2 regions of the Streptomyces sp. NPDC048349 genome follow, and region 1 is predicted to be linked to the other one. Evidence: riboswitches for the same ligand, from Rfam matches in the RefSeq annotation. Region 1 holds a riboswitch; the other holds the start of a gene.

Region 1 (10,581 bases):
CCACCCGCAGAAGCATCGGAACGACGGTCTACTCCGGCACCTCGATGGCCTCGCCGCACGTGGCCGGCACGGCCGCGCTGTGCCTCACCGGGCCGTGCGCGGGCATGACCCCGGCCCAGGTGGCCGCCAAGCTCCGTGACGACGCCGCGGCCCAGCCCGCCTCGTACGGCTTCGCGGGCGACCCGAACGCGCCCGTCAGCGGGCGCTACTACGGACACCTCGTCCACGCCGGCGGCTACTGAGCACGCCCACGCCCACGACCGGGTTCCGTATCAGCCGGCCAATGCCCTCCTCCGCCCCGTCCCGCTGTGGCCGGACGGGGCGGAGACGGCACTCCTCGTCGCCACGCCGATCCTGCCCCCGGTGATCCTTCTCGCTCCCGTCCTCACCGGCTCCGTCCGGTGGAGTCGCCACAACCCAGGTGCAGGAAGCTGCGCGCGGCGACCGGCAGCCGAACCGGTCGAAGTCCGGTGAGACCGGTCAAGCTTCGGTGAGACCGGTCAGCTTCGGTGAGAGGGGCCAGTCACCCCGGATTGGCCTTTGGCGGTGCTCCGGGCGCCGCCCTACGGTCGGTCCATGCGCATCCGAATCGTCGACGCCTTCACCGACCGCCCCTTCCACGGCAACCCCGCCGGAGTCCTGCTCCTCGACACGGCGTTCCCCCCGGACTCCTGGCTCCAGCAGGTCGCCTCCGAGGTGAACCTCTCCGAGACCGCCTTCGCCCACCCCCTGCCACCCGGCTCGGACGCCGACTGGGCGCTGCGCTGGTTCACCCCGGCCGCCGAGGTCGACATGTGCGGGCACGCGACCCTCGCCACGGCGCACGTCCTCGCCTCGAACGGCCTCGCCGACGGGCTGATCCGCTTCACCGCCCGCTGCGGCATCCTCACGGCCGAAACCGCCGGGGACGGGGCCGTCACCTTGGACTTCCCGACGTCCTCGCTCACCCCGACCGCCGCTCCGGCCGCGGTGGAGCACGCGCTCGGCGGCGCCCCGATCCTGTCCGTGCACGACACCGCCGCCCACATCGGGGACCTGCTGATCGAACTCGCCGACGAGAAGACGGTGAGCGAGCTGGAGCCGGACCACGCCGCGCTGCGCGCCTTCGCCAGGCGCGGCGTGATCGTCACCGCACCGGCCGAGGACCCCTCGCGGGGGTACGACTTCGTCTCCCGCGGCTTCTTCCCGGCCTTCGGGATCGACGAGGACCCGGTCACCGGCAGCGCCCACACCGCGCTCGCCCCGTTCTGGGCCGAGCGCCTGGGCCGCACCGAGCTGACCGGCCTCCAGGGCGGCGCACGCCGGGGTCTCGTACGGGTGAAGCTGGCGGGCGCGCGCACCCTGCTGACGGGCCACGCGGTGACCGTCCTGGACGGGGAGCTGCTCACCGCCCCCTGACGCGGCGGCCCCTCACGGCGTCGGCAGCCAGCCCACCTTGCCCGCGAGCAGCGCGTACCCGCCGAAGGCCACGATGTCGAGCAGTGCGTGCGCGACGACGAGGGGGCCCACCCGGCCCCAGCGGCGGTAGGCCAGGACGAAGACGACGCCCATCACCACGTTGCCGATGAAGCCGCCGATCCCCTGGTAGAGGTGGTAAGAGCCGCGCAGCAGCGAGCTGGCCAGCAGCGCGGCCGTCGGCGACCAGCCGAGCCCGTCCAGCCGCCGCAGCAGGTAGGCCAGCACGATGACCTCCTCCACCACGGAGTTCTGCACCGCGGAGAGGATCAGTACGGGGAACTTCCACCACACGTCGGGCAGGGCCTCCGGCACCACCGTGAGGTTGAAGCCGGTGGCCCGGGCCCCCAGGTAGAACAGCAGCCCGGCGCTCCCGATCCCGGCCGCGACGAGCGCGCCCCGCCCCAGGTCCCCCGCCGGCCTGGTGCGGTCGAAGCCGAGCACCCGCAGCCCCGGCGCACCCTCGCGGGTCAGCAGGTGCGCCACCAGCAGGACGGGGACCAGCGCGGTCGCGATGCCGAACAGCTGCCAGGCCAGGTCCAGCCAGGGCCGGCCGGGGGCGTAGGAGCCGTTGAGCGTGGCGGCCTGGTCCGCCAGCCCGCCCGGCTTGGTGAGCGAGCCGAGGAAGCTGATGAGCGCCGAGACCCCGCTCGCGCCCAGCGACAACGCCAGTACGAGCAGGGTCTCGATGCGCAGGACACGCCGCGGCCCGTCCGTATCCAGCTCCACGACCACCGGCTCCGGCTCCGCCCGCACGCCCGACTCCCGTCCTGCCATTTCGTTGCGACCACCCCATACTGCCTCCTCGGCGGGCGGGCCGAGCGGCACGGGGGGCTCAGGCTCCGGCCGGCACCTCCCCCTCACCCAGCCCCACGGGCCAGGTGTGCACGGGATCCCCCTTGTGCATCAGCTCGCTGTAGCGCCGCGTGGTCGCCGCCAGGGCAGCGTCGCGGTCCAGCCCGGAGGCGAGCGCCCGGTGATAGGTGTCCACCTGCCAGGTCGCGCCGTTCACGCGCCGCCGGCAGCGCTCCTCGATGATGCCGAGGTAGCGGTCCCGGTCCGCGGGCTCGATCCCCCAGGCGTCCAGGCCGGCCGCCGCCATCGGCAGCAGCTCGTCCAGGACCAGCCGGACGGCGGGCACGCCGGCCAGTCCCCCGGCCCGGCCCCGGCGCGGCCAGCGCAGCCGCGCGTCGATCCCGTACCGGCAGGCCGCGTCGAAGTTGGCCTCCGCCTCGGCGAAGGGCAGCCGGGTCCACACCGGGCGCGGCTCGTCGGCGAGGGTGCGTACGAGCCCGTAGTAGAAGGCGGCGTTGGCGACGACGTCGGCCACCGTGGGCCCGGCGGGCAGCACCCGGTTCTCCACCCGCAGGTGCGGGACCCCGTCGGCCACCCCGTACACGGGCCGGTTCCACCGGTAGACGGTGCCGTTGTGCAGGACCAGCTCCTGGAGCCCGGGCACCCCGCCCTCGGCGAGGACCCGCAGCGGCTCCTCCTCGTCGCAGATCGGCAGCAGGGCGGGGAAGTAGCGGACGTTCTCCGCGAACAGCTCGTACGCCGAGTCCACCCAGCGCTCCCCGAACCAGGTGCGCGGCCGCACCCCCTGCGCCTGGAGTTCGGGCGGCCGGGTGTCGGTGGCCTGGGTGAACAGCGGCGGCCGGGACTCCCGCCACAGCTCGCGCCCGAACAGGAACGGCGAGTTCGCACCGACGGCTATCTGTGCGGCGACCACCGCCTGGGCCGCGTTCCACACGTCCGCGAACCGCGCCGGGGTCACCTGGAGGTGCAGTTGCACGGAGGTGCAGGCGGCCTCCGGGACGATCGACCCGGTGTTCCACACCAGCCGTTCGACGCCGTCGATGTCGAGCGTGAAGTCCTCGCCGCGCATCATGAGGATCTGCTCGTTGAGCAGCGAGTAGCGGTCGACCGCCGAGAGGTTGGCGGTGACCAGGTCCTCGCGGGTGATCGTCGGGAGGATGCCGATCATCACCACCCCGGCGTCCATCTCCGTGGCCTGCCGGTGGGCATAGCCGAGACCCGCGCTGAGTTCCTCCGCGAGCTGGTCGAATACGCGTCCGCCGAGACGGTGCGGAAGGACGTTCACCTCCAGGTTGAACATTCCGAGTTCGGTTTGGAAATCGGGGCTCGCTATCCGCTCCAGCACCTGGGCATTCACCATTCTCGGCAAACCGTCGGCGCCCGCGAGATTCAGTTCGATCTCCAGTCCCATCATGTTCTTGGGACGATCGAACCTCTTCTCCGCCAGAAGTCGCTCCAGTCCCTCCAGGCACTCGTGAAGCTTCCTTCGATACCGCTGCCGATCGGACAGGTCGAATCCGCCTGCCACGACCTTCTCCCCCATCGAAGCGTCCCTCCCTCGAGTGGGCCTGGCCGGGTGCACCCAGGCGCGCATGTACGGTCGATGATGCCCCGGCGGCGTGATCCATAACGCGGCGGGGGGTGTGCGTGGCGAGGAGCGCGCGCCGGTTTGGCCGACGGGCGTTTTGGCACATTCATCTGGCAAGTCGTTTCGTGCACATTCTTGTGGCACCCCGCAGCCAGAGCCGGGAAACGTCGACTGGAACCGTCCGGATAACCGACGCTTTCCAGCCGAGCCCCTTTCCGGTAACCTCCGAGGTCAGCACGGCATGTTCGCGCCTATCCGGCATGAATGCCATGTCAGCGGGACCGGTAAGCGCCTTGCCGGCAATAGGCGGGACAGCTAGCCGAAACACTGCGTGAACACATGTCGTATAAACTCCGCAAACGAGGCAGAGAGTTGGCGCGCGGCCATTGCCCCTCAGCCCCCCTCTGGCCCCAGAATGCGACAGCTCCGTCCGCACCTGCCCCCGATCCACAGGTCTCCCAAGTGAGAGGCGACCCACCATGCCGCTGCATGTCCCCCCGGCCCCCGCGCCCGCCCTGCGCAGCGTCCTCGCGGCTCTCGGTTCCCCCACCGCCGTCCACGAGGCACATACCCCCGCCCTGCGCGCGCTCCAGGGGCCGGTGACCGCCGAACTCCCCCTTCCGGTCCACGTCCTCGACCGGTTGAACATCTCGGACCGGGCGTCCGGCGGCAGGCCGCCCCGTACCCGCCTCACCGCCTGGCGGTTCCTCATCCGCAGCGGGGACCGCTACGTCGCGGCCGCCGACACCCGTCTCACCCCGGACGGCTGGGCCTTCTCCCACTTCTTCGAGGGCCCCTACGTGGCGGCCACCGAACGCGCCCTGCGCCAGGCCGAGTCGCTGGGGACGGCGTACCAGCCGCGGCTGCTGTCCGTACCCGAGCTGTACATGCTGACCCTGTGGCTGCACGGGGCGGTGGGCGCCGACGCCTCCGCCGGCCTGCCCGCGGGCGAGGACCTGCTGGTCCCGCTGGCCCCGGCCCCGCCCGGCATCGCGGCGTACCGGCCGCATCCGGTCTCCGAGCTGCTGCCCGTCATGACCCACCGGCTGACCCCCGCGGCGGCGCCGGCCCCGTCCACACCGGCCCCGCCCACGCTGGCCGCACCGGCCGCCTGACCGGGCCTTGGCCCGAGTGACCCATTCGGCCTAGTCCGCTCGGGCCACCGGTGAACCATCCAAAATGACAGGGGAGTTGGCCTGAACCGCCCGCACGAGTGATGCGTCATCACTCTATGAGGACAGCTGCCGGGAAATACCTGCGAAGCGGCTGTCATGGGGGAAGACTGAGGACAAGCTCCCCGCGGGTGCGGGGATGACCCAGGGGGACGGCCATGAACGACGCATCGTGCCGTAGCACGCAGACCACACCGCAGCGAAAGAACGCATCCATGTGCCAGCACCAGCCAGCCTGCCCGTCAGCCGAATCCGCCGACCGGGAGGCCGCGCTCCCGGTGGCCAACCACCCGGAACAGGGCTGGAGCCTGCTGTGCAACGGCGTCCTGCTCTTCGAGGACACCGGTGAGCTGCTGCCGGACGGCCAGATCATCGCCCCGCACCGGCCGCTCGCGGCCGCCCAGGTGATGAAGGCCGCCTAGACGGCAGCGGCGACCGGCCGCGGCGGCGCGGCGACGACGAAGGGGCCGGTCCGGGAGGATTCCCGGGCCGGCCCCTTGTTCATGCTCAGTTGTCGTACTCGTCCAGCGGCGGGCAGGAGCAGACCAGGTTCCGGTCGCCGAACGCACCGTCGATGCGGCGCACCGGCGGCCAGTACTTCTCCGCAGCCGTGACCCCGCCCGGGAAGACGGCCTCGTCACGCGTGTACGGGTGGTTCCACTCGCCGCCCAGCGCCGCCGCGGTGTGCGGGGAGTTGGCCAGCGGGTTGTCGTCCACCGGCCACTCGCCGGCCGCGACCTTCTCGATCTCGCCGCGGATGGCGATCATCGCGTCGCAGAAGCGGTCGATCTCGACGAGGTCCTCGGACTCGGTCGGCTCGATCATCAGCGTGCCGGCCACCGGGAAGGACATGGTCGGCGCGTGGAAGCCGTAGTCGATCAGGCGCTTGGCGATGTCGTCCACGCTCACGCCCGTCGCCTTCGACAGCGGACGCAGGTCGATGATGCACTCGTGCGCGACCAGGTTGCCCGGGCCCGTGTAGAGCACGGGGTAGTGCGGCTCCAGGCGCTTGGCGATGTAGTTCGCGCCGAGCACCGCGACCTGGGTGGCGCGCTTGAGGCCCTCGCCGCCCATGAGGCGCACGTACGACCAGGAGATCGGCAGGATGCCGGCCGAACCCCACGGGGCGGCCGAGATCGGGCCGACGCCCGTCTCCGGGCCGGCCGTCGGCTGCAGCGGGTGGTTCGGCAGGTACGGGGCCAGGTGCGCCCGGACACCGACCGGGCCGACGCCCGGACCACCGCCTCCGTGCGGGATGCAGAAGGTCTTGTGCAGGTTCAGGTGCGAGACGTCGCCGCCGAAGTGACCGGGCTTCGCCAGGCCCACCAGGGCGTTGAGGTTGGCGCCGTCCACGTAGACCTGGCCGCCGGCCTCGTGCACCTGGGCGCAGATGTCGGCGACGTGCTCCTCGAACACACCGTGCGTCGAGGGGTAGGTGATCATCAGCACCGAGAGCTCGTCGCGGTACTGCTCGATCTTGGCGCGCAGGTCGTCCGCGTCCACCTCGCCGTCGTCGGCGGTCTTGACGACGACGACCTTCATGCCGGCCATCACGGCGCTGGCGGCGTTGGTGCCGTGCGCGGAGGACGGGATGAGGCAGACGGTGCGCTGCTCGTCGCCGTTGGCCCGGTGGTAGGCGCGCACGGCCAGCAGGCCGGCGAGCTCACCCTGGGAGCCGGCGTTCGGCTGGATGGAGACCTTGTCGTAGCCGGTGACCTCGCAGAGACGTTCCTCCAGCTCGTTGATGAGCGTGAGGTACCCCTCGGCCTGCTCGACCGGGGCGAACGGGTGCAGCTGGCCGAACTCGGGCCAGGTCACCGGCTCCATCTCGGTGGTCGCGTTGAGCTTCATGGTGCAGGAGCCCAGCGGGATCATGCCGCGGTCCAGCGCGTAGTCCTTGTCCGAGAGCTTGCGCAGGTAGCGCAGCATCGCGGTCTCGGAACGGTGCTGGTGGAAGACCGGGTGCGTCAGGTAGTCGTCCGAGCGCAGCAGGCCCTCGGGCAGGGTGTCGACCGTGGTCTCGTCGAGCGCCTCGATGTCCGCGGCGGAGCCGGGGACGCCGAAGGCGGCCCAGACGGCCTCGATGTCGGCGCGCAGCGTGGTCTCGTCGCAGGCGACGGAGACGTGGTCCGCGTCGGCCTGGTAGAGGTTGACCCCGCCGCGGCGGGCGGCGGCGACGACCTCGGCCGCGCGGCCCGGGACCCGGGCCGTGATCGTGTCGAAGTAGGCGCCGTGCACGATCTCGACCCCGCCGGCCTGCAGGCCCGCGGCGAGCAGGGTGGCGTAGCGGTGGGTGCGGCGGGCGATCGTCCGCAGGCCGTCCGGGCCGTGGTAGACGGCGTACATGGCGGCCATGACGGCCAGCAGCACCTGCGCGGTGCAGATGTTGCTGGTGGCCTTCTCGCGGCGGATGTGCTGCTCGCGGGTCTGCAGGGCCAGGCGGTACGCCTTGTTGCCGTCCGCGTCCACGGAGACGCCGACGAGACGGCCCGGCAGCGAGCGCGCGTGCTTGGCCTGGACGGCCATGTAACCGGCATGCGGTCCGCCGAAGCCCATCGGGACACCGAAGCGCTGCGTGGTGCCGACGGCGATGTCGGCGCCCAGCTCGCCCGGGGAGGTCAGCAGCGTCAGCGCGAGCAGGTCGGCCGAGACGGTGACGATGGCACCGAGCTCGTGCGCCTGGTCGATCAGCGGCTTGATCTCCCGTACGGCACCGGAGGCGCCGGGGTACTGGACCAGCACGCCGAAGACGCCGCGCTCGGCGATCTCGGCCGGGATGCCGTCCGAGAGGTCCGCGACGACGACCTCGACACCCGTGGGCTCGGCGCGGGTCTCGATCACGGCGATGGTCTGCGGCAGCGCGTCCGCGTCGATCAGGAAGACGCCGCCCTTGACCTTGCCCACCCGGCGGGCGAGCGACATGGCCTCGGCGGCCGCGGTGCCCTCGTCGAGCAGCGAGGCGCCGGAGGTCGGCAGGCCGGTGAGGTCGGCGACGACGGTCTGGAAGTTCAGCAGCGCCTCGAGGCGGCCCTGGGAGATTTCGGGCTGGTACGGGGTGTAGGCCGTGTACCAGGCCGGGTTCTCCATCACGTTGCGCAGGATCACCGGCGGCGTGAAGGTGCCGTAGTAGCCGAGGCCGATCATCGAGGAGAGGACCTGGTTGCGGTCGGCGAGCGAACGCAGCTCGGCCAGCACCTCGGCCTCGGTCCGCGCCTCGGGCAGGTCGAGCGCTGCGGCGGTCTTGATGACATCCGGCACCGCGGCGGCGGTCAGTTCGTCCAGGGAGCCGTAGCCCACGTGGGCGAGCATCTTCGCCTGCGCCTCGGCATCCGGGCCGATGTGGCGCTGCTCGAAGGGGATGCCTCGCTCCAGCTGGGAGAGCGGAATGCGGTTGGCGGTCATGTACGGAGGCCTCCTGGTCGTATGACCTGCGAGGGGCACCACGGCGCGGGCACCCGGACGGCCTCCCCCTCTGTCATCTCAACCTGAGAGTTTCACCGGGAGTCGCGGGAGAACCCGAGAGCCCGGCTTTCACCGTCGGTGAGGAGGGGAACCGGCACTGCGCGCCCGGTACCCGCCCCTGCTTTCCAGAGTGGCCTCGTCCGTGCGGTACGTATGCCTGAGAGATTCCGGGGAGGATTTGCTCCTTCGGCGCCTCCGTCGCGTTCGCTCGGAGGACTCTCCCGCACAGGGTCGACAGCCATCACCCAGCCTACCAGCGAGGATCTGGACCCTCCCCGAGTGGCCTCCTTTCCCGATATGCCCTTCTGTAGTCATTACGGAGGAGTTGCGACCATTTGGAGGGACCGTGCAGACCGACATCGATCCGCGCAGCCTGATCGGCCGCAAGGCGTTCGACCGCAATGGCACCAAGATCGGCACGATCGACGAGGTCTACCTCGACGATGCCACCGGAGTTCCGGAATGGGCGGCGGTCCGGACCGGCCTCTTCAGCCGGGACGCCTTCGTCCCCCTGGAGCCGAGCGAGGTGGTCGGCGACACCCTGCGGGTGCCCTTCGACCGTTCCCTGATCAAGGACGCCCCCGATTTCGGCGTCGGCCGCCATCTCTCCCCCGAACAGGAGCTGCAGCTCTACCACCACTACGGCCTGGACGTGACCCTGCCCAGCGACTTCCAACGCGACTTCGGCCGCCTGGCGGGCGAGGAGGGCTAGCGGGCACGGGAGCCCGGGAGATCGTAAGGCGAGGACACCAGGGGAGACCGGGAGACGGAGAGCTCAGGAGCTCAGGAGCTCAGGAGGCCGCCGGCAGGCGGCTCCTCCCCCACCAGCGGCAGCGGATCGGACGGCTCCAGCTCGGGGTCGTCCACCCGGAAGGTCCGCACCCGGCCGGGCTGCGATCCGGGCTGCTCGAACCGTACGGTCACCCGCCCGACCCCGCTGCCCTGCACCCATCCGGGCCCGTACACGGCGTGCCGTACGTCGCTCCCGGCCCCCCAGCTCCGCTCGGGAGCGGCCTCGGGCCCCCCGGGCCCCCCGGAAGGCTCCGCACCCTCCACGCCCTCCACAGGCCCCGCGACGGCCCCACCGGCCCCGCCCGCCGCCCCGGTCTCGGCAGCCCCCTCAGGCCCGGCGGACTCCCCCGCCCCGCCGTGCGCCGGGTCGGCGGTGAGCGACTGCGCGAACAGGTCCTCCTGCGTGTAGTCCGCCAGCCCGGTCACCCCCACGCCCAGCAGCCGCACGCCGCCCGTGGTGTCCACGCCCTCCAGCAGCCGCGCCGCGGCCTCGCGCACCACGGAGGAATCGTCGGTGGGCCCGCGCAGCGTCTCGGAACGCGTCAGCGTCGAGAAGTCGTACCGGCGCACCTTCAGCACGATCGTGCGCCCCGAGTGCCCCGACCCCCGCAGCCGCTGCACGCACCGGTCCGCCAGCCGCTGCACCTCGGTCCTGATCCGCACCCGGTCGTGCAGGTCCACGTCGAAGGTGTCCTCCACCGACACCGACTTCGCGTCCCGCTCCGCGACCACCGGCCGCTCGTCGATCCCCAGCGCCATCCGGTACAGACCCACCCCGTGCGAGCGCCCGAGCATCCGCACCAGCTCGTCCTCCCCGGCCTCCGCCAGGTCCCCCACGGTGGTGATCCCGGCGCGCCGCAGGTGCTCTCCGGTGGCCGGCCCCACCCCGGGCAGGGTGCGGACCGACATCGGCGCAAGGAGCTCGCGCTCGGTCCCCGGCTCGATCAGCAGCAGCCCCGCCGGCTTGGCCTCCTCGGACGCCACCTTGGCCAGCATCTTCGACCCGGCCAGCCCCACCGACCCGCTGAGCCCCGTCGCGGCCCTGATGTCCGCCCGCAGCCGCTCCCCGGCGGCCCGGGCGGCCGACGAGTCGAAGGCCACCCCGCCCGCCTCCAGGTCCACGAAGGCCTCGTCCAGACTGAGCGGCTCCACCAACGGCGACAGCTCCCGCAGCAGGGCCATCACCACATCGCTGACCTGCCGGTAGAGCGTGAAGCGGGGGATCAGGTAGGCGCCGTTGGGGCAGAGCCGGCGCGCCTGGGCCATCGGCATCGCCGAATGCACCCCGAAGCGCCT
Region 2 (10,581 bases), on a different contig from region 1:
CAGGCGGCCGCTCTTGCGGATGCGCTCCACCTCGTCGTCCGCCGTCTCCACGTCCACGGTGCGGGGGGAGTGGCCCTCCAGACCCAGCAGGACCGCCTTGGGGGTGCCGTGGCCGTGGCCGGTCGCGCCGAGGGAGCCGAAGAGCTCGGCGCGCACGGACGCGGTCTGGGCGAGCACACCGTCCTTCTTCAGCCGCATCACGAACATGCGCGCAGCCCGCATGGGACCGACCGTGTGGGAGGAGGAGGGGCCGATGCCGATGGAGAAGAGGTCGAAGACGGAGATGGCCACTGGCGGACTCCCTTGTCTGCTCGTGGGGTGGGAGGGGGCAGGAGAGGTGGATTTTCGGATTTTGTCCGGCAGACGAGCTTATCGCGGCGAAATGAACGGTTCGGCTGCCCCGGAGCGTGGTGAGGATGACGCGGACGGGTCGGGCGGGTGCCGGCTCACGCTCCGCAGCCCTGCCCCAGCCCCTGCCCCTGCCCCTGCGGCGAGGATGACCAAGGGCCCGGCCCTGTGCGAAACAAGGCCGGGCCCTTTCCAGCCCGTGACTAGAGCGACGGGTACAGCGGGAACTTCGCGGCGAGCGCGGAGACGCGGGCCCCCAGCGACTCGCTGTCGTACGCAGGCTTCAGCGCGGCCGCGATGATCTCCGCGACCTCGGTGAACTCCTCGGCGCCGAAGCCGCGGGTGGCGAGCGCCGGCGTACCGATGCGCAGACCCGAGGTGACCATCGGCGGACGCGGGTCGTTCGGGATGGCGTTCCGGTTGACCGTGATGCCGATCTCGTGGAGCCGGTCCTCCGCCTGCTGGCCGTCCAGCTCGGAGTTGCGCAGGTCGACCAGGACCAGGTGGACGTCCGTACCGCCGGAGAGGACGGACACGCCGACCTCGGTGACGTCCGGCTGCACCAGGCGCTCGGCGATGATCTTCGCGCCCTCGAGGGTGCGCACCTGGCGCTCCTTGAACTCCTCCGAGGCCGCGACCTTGAAGGAGACCGCCTTGGCGGCGATCACGTGCTCCAGCGGGCCGCCCTGCTGGCCGGGGAAGACCGCCGAGTTGATCTTCTTGGCCAGCTCCTGCGTCGACAGGATGACACCGCCGCGCGGGCCGCCGAGGGTCTTGTGCGTGGTGGTGGTGACGACGTGGGCGTGCGGCACCGGGTTCGGGTGCAGACCCGCGGCGACCAGGCCGGCGAAGTGCGCCATGTCGACCATCAGGTACGCGCCGACCTCGTCCGCGATGCGGCGGAACGCGGCGAAGTCCAGCTGGCGCGGGTAGGCGGACCAGCCCGCGACGATCAGCTGCGGCTTGGACTCCTTGGCGAGGCGCTCGACCTCGGCCATGTCGACCTGGCCGGTCTCGTCGACGTGGTACGGCACCACGTTGTAGAGCTTGCCGGAGAAGTTGATCTTCATGCCGTGGGTCAGGTGACCGCCGTGGGCCAGGTTCAGGCCCATGATCGTGTCGCCCGGCTTCAGCAGCGCGAACATCGCGGCGGCGTTGGCCTGCGCACCCGAGTGCGGCTGGACGTTCGCGGCCTCGGCGCCGAAGAGCGCCTTGATGCGGTCGATCGCGATCTGCTCGACCACGTCGACGTGCTCGCAGCCGCCGTAGTAGCGGCGGCCGGGGTAGCCCTCGGCGTACTTGTTGGTCAGGACCGAGCCCTGGGCCTCCATGACGGCGACCGGAGCGAAGTTCTCCGACGCGATCATTTCCAGGGTCGACTGCTGGCGCACGAGCTCGGCGTCGACGGCGGCGGCGACGTCGGGGTCGAGTTCGTGGAGAGGGGTGTTCAGTACGGACATCAGGATCCCCTGGGTCAGTTACCGGCGGTGAGCTTGGCGTACTCGTCGGCGGAGAGCAGGTCGTCCGGCTCCTCCGCGACGCGCACCTTGAACAGCCAGCCGCCCTCGAACGGGTCCGTGTTCACGAGCGCCGGGTTGTCGACGACGTCCTGGTTGGACTCGACGACCTCGCCGGAGACGGGGGAGTACAGGTCGCTGACCGACTTGGTCGACTCCAGTTCGCCGCAGGTCTCGCCCGCGGTCACCGTGTCGCCCACCTCGGGAAGCTGGGCGTAGACGACGTCACCGAGCGCGTTGGCCGCGAACTCCGTGATGCCGACCGTCGCGACGCCGCCCTCGGCGTCCGACAGCCACTCGTGCTCCTTGCTGTAACGCAGCTGCTGGGGGTTGCTCATGACCTGATTCTCCTGGATGCGGGGGAGTGGATACGAACAGCGGTCTTGGGTACTGAGACGGCCGGTACTGCGCAGACGACGTACGGGGCTACTTCTGCCGCTTGTAGAACGGCAGGGCCACGACCTCGTACGGCTCATGGGTACCGCGAATGTCCACGCCGACGCCGGAGGTGCCGGGCGCGGCGTGCGCCGCGTCGACGTACGCCATCGCGATCGGCTTGCCCAGCGTCGGGGACGGGGCGCCCGAGGTGACCTCGCCGATGACCTGGCCGTCGGCCACGACGGCGAAGCCGGCGCGCGGGACGCGGCGGCCCTCGGCGATCAGGCCGACCAGCTTGCGCGGGGGGTTCGTGGCGGCGCGCTCGGCGGCGCCCTCCAGCGCGGCGCGGCCGACGAAGTCCCCCTCCTTCTCGAACTTCACGACCCGCCCCAGCCCCGCGTCGAACGGGGTCAGCGAGGTGGTCAGCTCGTGCCCGTACAGCGGCATGCCCGCCTCCAGGCGCAGGGTGTCGCGGCAGGACAGGCCGGCCGGGACCAGCCCGGCGCCCTCGCCCGCCTTGGTCAGCGCCTGCCACAGCTCCACGGCGTGCTCGGGGGCGACGAACAGCTCGAAGCCGTCCTCGCCGGTGTAGCCCGTACGGGCGATCAGCGCGGGCACCCCGGCCACCGTGCCGGGCAGCCCGGCGTAGTACTTGAGCCCGTCCAGGTCGGCGTCGGTGAGCGAGGCGAGGATGCCGGGGGACTCCGGGCCCTGGACGGCGATCAGCGCGTACGCGTCGCGGTCGTCGCGGACCTCGGTGTCGAAGCCGGCGGCGCGCTCGGTCAGCGCGTCCAGCACGACCTGGGCGTTGGAGGCATTGGCGACGACCATGAACTCGGTCTCGCCGAGGCGGTAGACGATCAGGTCGTCGAGGATCCCGCCGTCCTCCTGGCAGATGTGCGTGTAGCGGGCGCGGCCGACGCCGACGGTGGAGATGTTGCCGACCAGCGCGTAGTCCAGGGCCTTCACGGCCTCCGGGCCGGTCAGGGTGATCTCGCCCATGTGGGACAGGTCGAAGAGGCCGGCCTTGGTGCGCACGGCGTTGTGCTCGTCGCGCTCGCTGCCGTACCGCAGGGGCATGTCCCAGCCCGCGAAGTCGGTCATGGTCGCACCGAGCGAGCGGTGCAGCGCATCGAGGGCGGTCAGACGGGGGGCAGTGCTCATGGGTGTGGCTCCCGAGTCCCAGGGCATGACATGACGAGGAGGGTCCTCCCCATCTGTCATCGGAACCTGAGAGGTTCGCCGAAAGTGCCCCCGTCGCCGGGAACCGTCGGCTTGCACCTTGGGTGGAGCCGTCCGTGGGACGGCTCGCTTTTCAGATCTGCCTCATCCACGCGGTACGGGGCCTGAGAGATTCAAGGGAGGTTCTTGCTCCTTCGGCGCCCGTGCACGGCCTCGCGGCGTGCCGGGACTCTCCCGCGCGGATTCAAGCGGCCGGTATGCAGTTGGTCCAGATGGCGCACATCATTGCACGCCACCGTGGTGATCGGGCGTGCGGCCCCGAAAGTCCGTACGGCTGCCGGGAAGCCGGAACGGAACCGGTGCTGCCGGATTACCGTCTCTTTACACTCAGTGGGCAAGGGTCCTGGTGACCCGATTCGGGGGAGGCGAACACTGTGCGGAGATTCGGAGCGGGGGCGGCCGCGGGGACCGTGGACGGGGGGCCGGTACCGGTGCAGCGCGGGGCCGGCGGCGGCAGCGGCACGGCGTGCGCGGGCACGGGTACGGGCATCGGCGCCGGTACGGACATCGACGCCGACGCTGGCACCGGCGCCGGCAGCGGGATGACCGTCGGCACCGGCGCGGTGCGGGACCTGCGCGGGCCCGGGGCGCGGGGGGCGCGCCGGCTCGGCTTCGCCGGGGGCGACATCGTGGTGGTGTCCGGCCTGCCGGGCGGGGGCAAGAGCACGTTGATCAAGAGGGCGGCCGCGCAGGGCGGCGCGATCGACTCCCAGGACACGCGCGAGCGCTGGGAGCGGCGGATGCCGGCGGGGCTGCCCTACGCGGTGTACCGGCCGCTGGTGCGCGTCGCGCACTACTGGGGGCTGTGGCGGACCCTGCGCTCCGGAGCCTCGGTGGTCGTCCACGACTGCGGAACCCAGGCCTGGGTGCGGGGCCTGCTCGCGGCGGTCGCCCGCCGCCGGGGCCGGGCGCTGCACCTGCTGCTCCTGGACAGCAGCCCGCAGGAGGCGCTGTCCGGCCAGGCGGCGCGGGGGCGCCGGGTCTCGGCGTACGCCTTCGCCCGCCACCGGGGCGCGGTGGCGCGGCTGCTCCGCGAGGCCGAGGCCGGCCGCCCCCCGGCCGGCTGCGCCTCGGTCACGCTCCTGGACCGCCGCTCGGCAGCCGCGACGACCGGGATCGACTTCCACCCCTGACCTCCGGGGCGGAGCCCCGGCAGCGGACCCGCACCGCTAACCTCGGCACGACATCTGCGGAACCAACGGAGGCAAGGGGCATGCAAGGCAACGGCAACGGCGGCTGGCCCGCGAATGAGCTGGAGCAGGTGCTCGGGGCGGCGCTCGGCCAGCCGGATGCCGGAGGCCGGATCCTCGAGGTGCTCGGGCGCAGCCCCGTCTGGGTGCCCCTGCCCGGCGGCGGCGCCCAGGACTCCGCCGGCCTCGACCTGCCCACCATGGACATCGGCGGGGCGGCGTACGTCCCGGTCTACAGTTCCGAGGCCCAGTTCCGCTTCTGCGTCGGCCCCGGCATGGACTTCGCCGTGGCCCCCGCCGTCGAGTTCGCCCGCGGCCTGCCCCCGCAGCTCGGCATCGCGCTCAACCCCGAGGGCGCCGTCGGCGTGCCGCTGCCCCCGCCCGCCGTGGCGGAGCTGTGCCGCACCGGCCGGACCCCGCTGGACGGGCCGTCCACCGGCGGTCGGGTCCGGCTCTACGAGCCGGACTGGCAGGAGGACCCGGTGGACTTCCTGGCCGCCGCCGCCGAGGAGTTCCGGGCCACCGGCGTGGTCGCCGCCGCGCACCGCTGCCTCGCCAGCGTCGAGGGCGGGGAGCCGGAACTGTTCGTCGGTGTCCGCCTGGTGGGATGGGAGCCCGAGATGCGCAGCGCGCCGATGGAGGCCCTCGGCCGGGCCCTGACCCGGGTCCCGCCGCCCTGGCCCGTGCAGTTGATCCTCCTCGACGCCGTGCAGGACCCGGTCACGGACTGGATTCGTGAGCGCGTACGCCCCTTCTACCTCCCGTAGCGCCGCTTAAGCTGGGGTACGCGTGGACGACGGGCGGACGAAGAGGGGTACCGGGTGAGTGCGTCAGGCACGGCCGCGGCCGGGCAGGTCGAGCACATGCTGCGCCAGGTGACTCCGGGGCGCTATGAGAGCTACGAGTCGCTCCTGCATGCCCTCTGCGAGGGCCGGCTGTGGATGCTGCTCTGGCAGGGGCAGCCGGGTTCCCCCGACGCCCAGTACGGCGGCATGGAGGTCGAGAGCCTGGGCTACGCGCCCTGCGTCACCTCCCCCCAGGAGCTGGCCGCCAGCGGCTGGAACCGGGGCTACGAGGTGGTCACCGGGCGGGACATCGCCCGCGCGCTCTACCCGGACCGCTGGGGCCTGTGGCTCAACCCGCACGCCCAGGGCGGCGGGCTCGGCGTCCCGTGGGCCGACCTGCGCCGGATCGCGACCGGCCTGGACCGGATGCCGGCCGGGCCGCTGCGGCTGTCCGAGCCCTCCCTCGAGCTCCCGCAGTTCTACGGCCTGCTGACCCAGCACGCGCACCGCACCCCGGCCGTCCGGTCGCTGCGCCGCGCCTGGGTGCAGCCCGCGCTCGGGTCTCCGTACCTCGCCGTGGGGCTCGACCTGTACGACGCCTCCGCGCCCGCGCTGGAATCCGTACGGGAGATGATGCGCCAGTCGGTCGGCGTGGTCCCCGAGGGCGTCCCGGTGTGCACGGTCGCGCTGGCGGACGAGCACGACCCCGTCGCGATGTGGCTGCGCGCGCAGACCCGGCCCTTCTACGACCGCGAGGGCCAGGCGCCCGCGTACTGAGCCGCTCCGGCCCCCTCGCCGCCCGCAGATCCAGACATCCGCATAACGAGACGACCATCTCGAAGGCCGCACCGGACCCATCGGTGCGGCCTTCGGCATATCCACCGATAGTGCCCAAGATCCAAGTCCGAAAGGGCAGTTGGGCCGGATGTCCGTTCCGCGTCGAAGGGGCGGTGTTTCACCGCTCAACAGAGCGCGCGGTTCGGATAACGGAAGGTGGCGGTGCAGATCACGGTTGCGCATCACATCCCCGGCAGGTCTGGCGGCCGATTGAGAGGCCGTTGAAGACTCCCCCCACCGAAGGCCGGTCAACCAGACAATCGCCAGCCCTTCACGTGCACTTCAGGCGCATTTCGCGCCACTCGCACCATCAAGCGACGCCGAAAGAAACAAGCCGCCACAGCGGCGGGCATGGGCCGGCCACCGTCGGCCGAGAGGGGTCCCCACCACGATGACGGCACCACTGCACGACACCAGCGCGGCCGAGCCCGCAGCCGTGGACGCCCCCGGAATCCCCCAGAAGGCGATCGAGGGACGTTCGCCCTGGAAGATCGCCTGGCTGCGCCTCAAGCGCGACAAGGTCGCCCTGGCCGGCGGTGTCATCGTGCTCCTGCTGATCCTCGTCGCGATCTTCGCGCCGCTGATCGTCAAGGCCTTCGGCCACCCGCCGGAGGAGCTGCACGAGGACCTGCTGGACCCGCTGCTCGGCCTGCCGGCCGGCGACTGGGGCGGTATCAGCGGCGACTTCCTGCTGGGCGTCGAACCGGTCAACGGCCGCGACGTGTTCAGCCGGATCGTCTACGGCGCCCGGATCTCGCTCCTGGTGGCCTTCCTGTCCGCCTTCGTGGCGGTTTCGCTCGGCACCTTCTTCGGCATCATCGCGGGCTACTTCGGCGGCTGGATCGACGCGGCGATCAGCCGCGTGATGGACCTGCTGCTGGCCTTCCCGCAACTGCTCTTCATCATCGCGCTGATCTCCGTCATCCCCAGCAAGCTCTGGGGCTTCGAGGGGTCGGGCCTGCGGATCGCCGTCCTGGTGCTGGTCATCGGCTTCTTCGGATGGCCCTACATCGGCCGCATCGTGCGCGGGCAGACCCTGTCGCTGCGCGAGCGCGAGTACGTGGAAGCCGCGCGCAGCCTCGGCGCGGGCCGCATGTACATCCTCTTCCGCGAACTGCTCCCCAACCTGGTGGCCCCCATCACCGTCTACTCGACGCTGATGATCCCCACCAACGTGCTGACCGAGGCCGCCCTGAGCTTCCTCGGAGTCGGCGTCAAGCCGCCCACGCCGTCCTGGGGAGAAACCCTCTCCACGGCCGTGCGGACCTACGAGGACGATCCGCTCTTCATGATCTTCCCCGGCGTAGCGATCTTCATCACCGTGCTGGCCTTCAACCTCTTCGGCGACGGCGTCCGTGACGCCCTCGACCCGAAGGGCTCCCGCTAGCCATCGCAGGGCACACCAGGAACCGGCTCCGAGCCGTACGTACACCGTAACTACAACGGAGGGTTGCGAGCATCGTGACTACCCATCGCACGTCGAAGCGCAGGCTTGCCGCTGGCACAGCCGTCGTGCTCGCGGTCATGCTGACCGCGACCGCCTGTGGCGGAGACGACAAGAAGGAAGACAAGGCGGCGTCCGCCGGCGGCTTCAACGCCGGCATCGGCAAGATCGCCAACGCGTCGGACAAGAAGGGCGGCGAGCTCAAGTTCGTCGGTACCCAGGAAGCCGACTCGTGGGACCCGCAGCGCGGTTACTACGGCTTCATGTGGGACTTCTCCCGCTACTACACCCGTCAGCTGGTCAGCTACAAGCCGGCCCCGGGCGAGCAGAGCACCGAGCTCGTCCCCGACCTCGCCACCGCCAAGGCCGAGATCAGCGACGGCGGCAAGACCTACAAGTACACCCTCAAGGACAACGTGACCTGGGAGGACGGCACGCCCGTCACCGCCCAGGACATCAAGTACGGCATCGAGCGCACCTGGGCCCAGGACGTCATCTCCGGCGGCCCGGTCTACCTGATGCAGGTCCTCGACCCGAAGACCGAGTACCCGGGCCCGTACAAGGACACCGCTCCGGACAAGCTCGGCCTCAAGGCGATCGAGACCCCGGACGCCAAGACCATCATCTTCAAGCTCCCGGCGCCCAACGGTGACTTCGAGCAGATGCTGGCCATGCCGGCGGCGAGCCCGGTCAAGCAGGAGAAGGACACCGCGGCCAAGTACGGCCTGAAGCCCTTCTCGAGCGGCCCGTACAAGATCGACTCGTACGAGCCCAACAAGAGCATGAAGCTCTCGCGCAACGAGAACTGGAAGCCCGAGTCGGACAGCATCCGCAAGGCGCTCCCGGACTCCATCTCGGTCACGTTCATGGCGAACGCGGACGACATGGACAAGCGTCTGATGAACGGCGAGTTCGACCTGGACATCAACGCGACCGGCATCGGCCAGGCGGCCCGCGCCACCGCGCTGAAGGACCACAAGGACAACCTGGACAACGGCCAGACCGGCTTCATCCGCTACGCCGTCATGCCGCAGACCGTCGCGCCGTTCGACAACATCGAGTGCCGCAAGGCCGTCATCTACGCGGCCGACAAGAAGTCCCTGCAGACCGCCCGCGGCGGCCCGCAGGCCGGTGGCGACATCGCCCCCAACATGCTCCCGCTGGGCATCAAGGGCTCCGACGGCAAGTACGACCCGTACGAGGTCCTGAAGAACGACGGCAAGCCGAACCTCGAGAAGGCCAAGGAAGCCCTCAAGGCCTGCGGCAAGGAGTCCGGCTTCAAGACCACCATCGCGGTCCGCAACAACAAGCCGGTCGAGGTCGCCACGGCCGTCTCCCTGCAGAACGCCCTGAAGCAGGTCGGCATCGAGGCCGACGTCGACCAGTTCGACGGCGCCCAGACCTCCGGCATCATCGGTTCGCCGAAGGTCGTCAAGGAGAAGGGCTACGGCATCATCATCATGGGCTGGGGCGCCGACTTCCCGACCGGGCAGGGCTTCTCCCAGCCGCTGGTCGACGGCCGCTTCATCCTGCAGAGCGGCAACAACAACTTCTCCGAGCTGAACGACCCGGCGATCAACAAGCTGTTCGACGACGCCATCGCGGAGACCGACCCGAACAAGGCCGGCGAGATCTACAAGGCGATGAACCAGAAGGTCTCCGAGGCCGCGGTCTACCTGCCCTTCGTCTACGACAAGACGATCACCTGGCGCAGCAGCCGCCTGACGAACGCGTACACCTCCGACGCCTACAACGGCCGGTACGACTACGCGTCGCTCGGTGTCATGAAGTAACGGTTCGTCCGTCCGGCAGTAGCCAGGCAGTCCCAGTTCCAGTGTTCCAGTGCCACACCCGCTAGGCACGAAGGGCAGGTGATGGCCGCGGTTTCGGCTTGGGGGCGCTCTCCAGAAGGGGGCGCCCCCGGGCCGCAGCCAGGCCGAGCGCAGTGCTTGCATATCTCATCCGACGGATCTTCGCCGTCATCGTCATGCTGTTGGTCATCTCGCTGGTGACCTTCGGAATCTTCTTCCTCTTCCCGAAGCTGATCGGGACGGATCCGGCGCTGTACTTCGTCGGGAAGCAGTCCGACCCCGCCGCCATCGAGGGCATCCGGCAGAAGATGGGTCTCGACGACCCGATCCTCGTCCAGTTCGGCAAGTTCGTCGTCGGGCTGGTGGCGGGTCGTACGTACGCCAACGGCTCCGACGTCACGCAATGCGCCGCGCCCTGCTTCGGCTACTCCTTCAAGACCGAGCAGGAGGTGTGGCCGCTGCTGCTGGACTGGCTGCCGGTCACCCTGTCGCTCGCCGCCGGCGCCGTCGTGCTCTGGGTCATCGGCGGTGTCGCCACCGGCGTCGTCTCCGCCCTCAAGCGCGGTACGGTCCTCGACCGTTCGGCCATGGGCGTCGCCCTCGCCGGCGTCTCCCTCCCCATCTACTTCACGGGCATGCTCTTCATCGCCTTCTTCTCCGACCAGCTCGGCTGGTTCGGACGTCCCGAGGCGACGTTCGCGGACGACCCGGGCAAGTGGTTCAACGGCATGATCCTGCCGTGGGTCTCGCTCGCCTTCCTCTACGCGGCGATGTACGCGCGGCTCACCCGCGCGACCATGCTCGAAGTCCTCAACGAGGACTACATCCGCACCGCCCGCGCCAAGGGCCTGACGGAGCCCGTCGTCATCGGCAAGCACGCCATGCGCTCCACGATGACACCGATCCTGACCGTCCTCGGCCTGGACCTCGGCGCCCTGATGGGCGGCGCGGTGCTGACCGAGTCCACCTTCTCGCTGCACGGCCTCGGCTACAGCGCGGTCCGCGCCATCAGCGACCACGACCTGCCGG

Evidence for each region. A riboswitch is a leader RNA that binds a small molecule or an ion and turns the genes downstream of it on or off. The one in region 1 is predicted to bind glycine.
Region 2: another riboswitch for glycine. It lies ahead of gcvT (glycine cleavage system aminomethyltransferase GcvT); the one in region 1 lies ahead of gcvP (aminomethyl-transferring glycine dehydrogenase).

Annotation. Positions count from the first base shown of each region.
Region 1 is NZ_JBEZLA010000048.1:43,282-53,862, forward strand. Features, by position in the region: gene AB0D44_RS24465 (S8 family serine peptidase) at 1-242, shown strand, start outside; gene AB0D44_RS24470 (PhzF family phenazine biosynthesis isomerase) at 577-1,398, shown strand; gene AB0D44_RS24475 (CPBP family intramembrane glutamic endopeptidase) at 1,411-2,232, opposite strand; gene AB0D44_RS24480 (glutamate-cysteine ligase family protein) at 2,291-3,814, opposite strand; gene AB0D44_RS24485 (hypothetical protein) at 4,339-4,974, shown strand; gene AB0D44_RS24490 (DUF5999 family protein) at 5,247-5,453, shown strand; gene gcvP (aminomethyl-transferring glycine dehydrogenase) at 5,539-8,433, opposite strand; glycine riboswitch at 8,629-8,727, opposite strand; gene AB0D44_RS24500 (PRC-barrel domain-containing protein) at 8,840-9,205, shown strand; gene AB0D44_RS24505 (DNA polymerase IV) at 9,277-10,581, opposite strand, start outside.
Region 2 is NZ_JBEZLA010000004.1:65,838-76,418, reverse strand. Features, by position in the region: gene AB0D44_RS04335 (L-serine ammonia-lyase) at 1-291, opposite strand, end outside; gene glyA (serine hydroxymethyltransferase) at 552-1,808, opposite strand; gene gcvH (glycine cleavage system protein GcvH) at 1,823-2,203, opposite strand; gene gcvT (glycine cleavage system aminomethyltransferase GcvT) at 2,292-3,407, opposite strand; glycine riboswitch at 3,569-3,672, opposite strand; gene AB0D44_RS04315 (AAA family ATPase) at 4,028-4,618, shown strand; gene AB0D44_RS04310 (enhanced serine sensitivity protein SseB) at 4,699-5,442, shown strand; gene AB0D44_RS04305 (enhanced serine sensitivity protein SseB C-terminal domain-containing protein) at 5,497-6,237, shown strand; gene AB0D44_RS04300 (ABC transporter permease) at 6,689-7,684, shown strand; gene AB0D44_RS04295 (ABC transporter substrate-binding protein) at 7,759-9,534, shown strand; gene AB0D44_RS04290 (ABC transporter permease) at 9,687-10,581, shown strand, end outside.